One region of the Streptococcus sp. SM5 genome, then DNA from elsewhere that is predicted to be linked to it. Evidence: riboswitches for the same ligand, from Rfam matches in the RefSeq annotation. Region 1 holds a riboswitch; the other holds the start of a gene.
What was found. A riboswitch is a leader RNA that binds a small molecule or an ion and turns the genes downstream of it on or off. The one in region 1 is predicted to bind FMN.

Region 1 (3,150 bases):
CTGACCTAGTAACAATGCCTGATAAGCTCTGTGATGCCCGTCTGTAATTAGCAAACGATTTCCAAATGCAAGAACACTGATTGGATTAATACTTGGCTTTTCTACCGACTGATAAAGCATCTGAATATCTTGCAACTTCTTCTCTGATAAGTAAAGTTGACTCGGATGAAGATCCTTTATGTTGACTTCCATTTCTTTCTCCTCAAGAGAATTTGATACCTACTTCTGCTTACCTGTAAATCTCCACTGAAAGCGCAGCTTGTCGTAAAAAGGAAACTCAATAAACAAGATTCCTAGACCTAGACTCAGGCTTGCCAGAACATCTGATGGATAATGGACACCAAGATAAACTCTAGAGACAAGAACACTAACTAGGTAAAGTCCTAATAGTCCTTGCAAAGCTAGCTTTGTAGTAGTGTTTTTCACTCTCTGACCTAGGATAATGATCAAGGAACCGATGAGTAAAGTCACCGCCAGTGAATGCCCACTTGGGAAAGAAAAACCCTTTTCCTCCACTAAATGTAAAATATCTGGTCGTGGACGTTGATACAGGTGTTTTAAGGACACAATTAAAATACCGGCCAGACCAAGATTCCCAGCTACCAATAGGCTCTCAGTTTTCCACTTTTTCAGGTAAAAGATAGCAATCAAAATAATAGCCCAACTAATGACAATAGGTAAATCAATCAGACGTGTAATTCCACGAAAAATCAAAGTTAAGGTCTCGGGTAAATCACCTCGAATAGCTGTTTGAACCGAGGAGTCCAATGTTACCAGTTGCTCTGGATAAAACTTAACGACATAACCCAGAATTACAAATAGTAAAAGGGCAAAAGAGCCCTTTGTTAAATATGTTTGTTTATCTTTCATAACGTTTTAAAGTTACCTTTAAGAAGACATAAATCAACCAAAATGCTAGTGCAAAGATAACACCTTCAATTAAGTTAAAAGGTAAAACCATTGTCAACAGATAGTTGCTTAGTCCTAGAATTTTCTCAATATCAAAATTAGCAAATTTAGAATATAAGGGAACTGCATACACATAGTTAAGAACTAGCATAGCCAAGGTCAAACCAATCGTACCAGCTAGGGAAGCTAAAGCGAAACGAATTGGTGTTCGATCTTTTTTCCATATCAAACCAAATGCAAGAACAAAAACTCCTAAAGCCACAATATTCATCGGCAAACCGATATAGGTGCTGACTCCTTGATTATTTAAAATCAACTTAAGCAAGGAACGAAGTAAAATTATCACAAAAGCTGCGGGTAAATCAAGCACAATCAAACCTACTAAAACTGGTAATATGCTGAACTCAACTCTTAAAAAGGACGCCGCAGGCAAGAGTGGAAAGTCAAAGTACATCAACACAAATGAAAGTGCTGATAAAATTGCAATGGTCGAAAGTCGACGTGTGTTTGTCATAACAGGTTCCTCCAATTTTCTATAAAATCAGAAGAAGTTGGAAAGTACCACTCTATCTATCAACTCAACTATATCAAAAACAATCTATTGGTCAAAAACACCAAAAGAACTTCCTATATATTTAAGTGGAATAGATAAAATTATTCTTTCGTCTTCTCCCATCCAGACTATACTGTCGGTTGTGGAATCACACCACATCAGCTTGCGCTCGCGGACTTCTTTTAGAGTATGGAAACGGAGATTTTTCTTTTAGACTAGGCGACAAGCTATAGGCATAACTTTTGGTTAGGCAAAGCTTGGCAACAAAGTATAAAAGGAAAAGAACATTTCCGACTAAAAGTCACCGCCGGTCGGGAATCTCACCCAGCCCTGAAGACCCTTTTATCATAACAAAAAATGCTTGCAAGTGCAAGCGTTAAGTATTCGCTTTCATGATTATTTCAATTTGTCAGTCTCATAGGTATGAACCAAATCCAAACCGGCAAAATTCTGTTGACGCAAAGCTTCGTAGACAATCATGCAGACAGTGTTGGAAACATTGAGACTACGGACATGTTCATCATTCATAGGGATGCGAAGAGCCTTTTCTGGATGCTCCCTCATAAAGTCTTCCGGCAAGCCTTTATCTTCCCTCCCAAAAAGGAAATAATGATCCCCTTCCGTTGTAAAATCAGCGTCCGAATAAACCTTTTCTGCAAACTTGGAAATCAAGTAAAGCTGCCCATCGATTTTCTTTACAAAATCAGACAAACTATCATAAAAATAGATTTCAAGCTTATCCCAATAATCTAAGCCAGCTCGTTTCATTTTACGATCGTCAATAGGAAAACCCATAGGTTTGATGATATGTAAGGGAGAATTGGTTGCTGCACAAGTACGCGCAATATTTCCTGTATTTTGTGGAATCTGAGGTTCAAATAATACAATGTGGTTTGTCATAATTTGCTTCCTTTTATCATTGCAAAAAAATAGCCACACTGCCCGGAGTCAAGCTCAGCAAACAGCGTGGTTAAGGCATCGTTAACTTACCTCACAACAGGTTTGAAGTAAATCAGCGAAACTACTTTCTTAGTATATCACTTTCAGATTGATTGTCAATAGAAACGTCTTGAATTTTTCACTTTTTTCACAAACATATTTGCATAGTCAGTAAACACTCTAACAATTATTAAAATCGTTATATCTCAGAATACCATATCTTGAAAAACAATGAAAATTTATAGGAAATAAAGATTTTTATGATTTGACTTTTAAGATTAGGAAATGTCTCGGAATAGATAAAACTAGCGGTTCTTAAGTGCATTTTTTTATAAAAAAGAGTATGATAGAAACATATTGAAAAAGTAGGTTAAATAACTATGAAAATTATCCTTGTCGGAGGGGGAAAAGTTGGTTCCGCCCTCTGTAGCTCTTTAGTAGCAGACGATCATGATGTCGTCTTAATTGAGCAAAATGAAACAGTCCTTAATTACATGACAAGACGTTTTGATATTATTGGACTTGCAGGAAATGGAGCTGACTTCGCTATGCTAGAAGCAGCTAATGTCCAAGATTGTGATGTTTTTATTGCCATGACTCAGTACGACGAAGTCAATATGGTTGCAGCTGTTCTTGCTAAAAAAATGGGAGCAAAAGAAACAATTGTTCGTGTTCGTAATCCTGAATATTCCAACCCTTATTTTAAAGAAAAAAATATTCTTGGATTCTCGCTGATTGTCAATCCTGAA
Region 2 (3,150 bases), on a different contig from region 1:
AGAAAACCACATGCCAAAAACTCCACTCGGAGCGTTGACACGCGGTACCATCCGTTTTCATCTGACAAGTCAGACCTTCATTTCTAAATCCATGCACAAGTGAATTCACCCAGCTTTCATATAGAGAGCTTACAGTCACGGCTCTCCTCCCTGATATACTTCCCTTGAGTTACTAGTCTTGCAGATTTCTATTCAATTACTACTTAGTTTATCAGATTTTTACCATTCTTGCAAGACCTATCTCACTTCTGCTTGCCTTTAAATCGCCATTGGAAGCGGAGCTTGTCATAGAAGGGAAATTCGATAAACAAGACTCCCAAGCCCACACAGAGACTGGCAAGAACATCTGATGGGTAATGAACTCCCAGATAGACTCTTGATACCAGCACACTGACTAGGTAGAGGCCAAGAACGATTTGCACGATTTTTCTCCAGACTGGATTTTTAATCCGTTGACTGAGAATGATAATCAAAGTACCTACCATCAGCGTCACTGCCAAAGAATGCCCACTTGGAAAAGAAAATCCCTTCTCCTCTACCAGATGTAAGATAGTTGGCCGTGGGCGCTGGTAGATATTTTTAAAGATCACGATTAAAAGACCTGCTAAAGCCAAATTCCCCAGCATAAGTAGGCTTTCAATCTTCCACCGCTTACGATACAAGATAAAAGCTGTAATGACAACCCAAGTAATAATCACTGGAATATCAATCAAGCGTGTGATGGCTCGAAAAAGAATCGTCAAGTAATCTGGTAAGTCTCCTCGAACGGCAGCCTGAATCGGTTGGTCAAAACCGACCAGCGTTTCAGGGTAAAATTTGACCATATAGCCAAGAATAACGAAAAGTAAAAGGGCAAAACTGCCCTTCATTAAAAATGTTTGTTTATCTCTCATAATGTTTTAAGGTTGGTTTCAAGAGAACATACAACAACCAGAATGAAACGGCAAAGATAACACCCTCAATCAAGTTAAAAGGTAATACCATGGTCATTAGGTAGTTGGAAAGTCCCAAAATTTTTCCAATATCAAAGTTAGCAAACTTAGCGTACAAAGGAACAGCGTAAACATAGTTGAGAACCAACATAGCCACGGTCAAGCCAATAGTTCCAGCTAGAGAGCCTAGTAGGAAACGAAGAGTTGTCCGTTCCTTTTTCCAAATCAAAGCAAATACGATGACAAAAACTCCCAAAGCTACGATATTCATTGGCAAACCAATGTAGGTATTCACTCCCTGGCTATTAAGAAGCAATTTTAAGAGTGAGCGAAGCAAGAGAACTCCTAGAGCAGCAGGCAAATCCATGACTACCAAGCCCACAAGGACTGGCAAGATACTAAATTCAATCTTGAGGAAGGACGCCGCTGGTAAAAGCGGAAAGTCAAAGTACATCAGCACAAATGAGATGGCTGATAAAATCGCAATGGTCGAAAGTCGACGTGTGTTTGTCATAACAGGTTCCTCCAATTTTCTATAAAATCAGAAGAAGTTAGAAAGGATCCCTCTATCTATTCTCACCTTTTATATCCCAAATCTTTCCTCTTACTCTATTAAAGAAAACAAAAGCAAGCGGTTACAATCTAGCTATAAATCTATCAGAACAGACAAAGCTATTCTTTCGTCTTCTCCCATCCAGACTATACTGTCGGTTGTGGAATCTCACCACATCAGCTTGCGCTCGCGGACTTATTTGGCTAAGATATTTTAGATTTATCTAGGCGTCGCAGTCGAAGATAATACTTAAAGTATATCGAGACAAGACAACGACGAGAAAACTAAAATAGATAGTCAAATTTACCGCCGGTCGGGAATTTCACCCTGCCCTGAAGACTCTTTTATCATAACAAAAAACGCTTGCAAGCGCAAGCATTTTGTTCATTTTCATTTTCATTTTTTATTTCAATTTATCCACTTCATAGGTGTGGACGAGCTCAAGACCTGCAAAGTTCTGCTGGCGAAGAGCCTCATAGACAATCATGCAGACGGTATTAGACACATTGAGACTACGGACATGTTCATCATTCATGGGAATACGGAGAGCTTTCTCAGGATGTTCTCGCATAAAGTCCTCAGGCAAGCCCTTGTCTTCACGTCCAAAGAGAAAATAATGGTCCTCATCAGTCGATAAATCCACATCAGAATACACTTTTTCCGCAAATTTCGAAATCAGATAGAGTTTTCCCTTCATCTGAGACGTAAAATCTTCCAAACTGTCGTAAAAATAAATCTCTAGCTTATCCCAATAATCCAGCCCAGCTCGCTTCATCTTGCGGTCATCAATAGGAAAGCCCATTGGCTTGATGATGTGGAGGGGAGAATTGGTCGCAGCGCAGGTACGCGCGATATTACCTGTATTTTGTGGAATTTGTGGCTCAAATAATACAATGTGATTTGTCATGACTTGCTTCCTTTTACCATTGCAAAAAAATAGCCACACTGCCCGGAGTCAAGCTCAGCAAACAGCGTGGTTAAGGCATCGTTAACTTACCTCACAACAGGTTTGAAGTAAATCAGCGAAACTACTTTCTTAGTATAACACTTTCAGAATCATTGTCAATAGAAACGACTTGATTTTTTCAATTTTTTCAAGCTATTTCCAAGGGTTGTAAAATCGTCCGTGATTTTGCAAGATAAGTAGTAAACTAGCTACTAAAAATAAAGCTGCCAAGAGCAAGGTAATATAGTCTCCTTTTTTCAAGGCCTGATAACTATACCAAGTGCGTTTTTTCTCTTTCCCAAAGCGGCGAAGTTCCATGGCGGTCGCAATGGTATCAATGCGTTCTAGCGAGCTAAAAATCAAGGGAGTGATAATGCGCAGATTACCTTTGATTCGTTGCATAAGAGAAGCTTTCTTGGATAATTCCATCCCACGCGCTTCCTGAGACATCTTGATAGTAAAGAATTCTTCCTGCAAATCTGGAATATAGCGCAAGGTCAGACTGACAGAATAGGCAATCTTATAAGGCACACCGATTTGATTTAAACTAGAAGCAAACTGACTAGGATGAGTTGTCATCAAAAAGATAATAGCCAGAGGAATGGTGCAAAGGTACTTAATGGCCAGATTTAGCAGGTATAGGGTATAGTTTTACCTTATAGCAAATTTCCTACTAGAAGCTCTTGTTATTAGCTAGTAGGTGCATTTTTTCTTGAAAA

Region 2: another riboswitch for FMN. It lies ahead of PAN07_RS10850 (ECF transporter S component); the one in region 1 lies ahead of PAN07_RS04245 (ECF transporter S component).

Annotation. Positions count from the first base shown of each region.
Region 1 is NZ_JAJNSC010000004.1:83,019-86,168, forward strand. Features, by position in the region: gene PAN07_RS04235 (ParB N-terminal domain-containing protein) at 1-192, opposite strand, end outside; gene PAN07_RS04240 (phosphatase PAP2 family protein) at 220-870, opposite strand; gene PAN07_RS04245 (ECF transporter S component) at 860-1,423, opposite strand; FMN riboswitch at 1,570-1,804, opposite strand; gene PAN07_RS04250 (tRNA (cytidine(34)-2'-O)-methyltransferase) at 1,859-2,362, opposite strand; gene trkA (Trk system potassium transporter TrkA) at 2,782-3,150, shown strand, end outside.
Region 2 is NZ_JAJNSC010000013.1:86,334-89,483, reverse strand. Features, by position in the region: gene PAN07_RS10855 (phosphatase PAP2 family protein) at 243-893, opposite strand; gene PAN07_RS10850 (ECF transporter S component) at 883-1,446, opposite strand; FMN riboswitch at 1,611-1,829, opposite strand; gene PAN07_RS10845 (tRNA (cytidine(34)-2'-O)-methyltransferase) at 1,889-2,392, opposite strand; partial or broken gene PAN07_RS10840 (energy-coupling factor transporter transmembrane component T) at 2,585-3,070, opposite strand.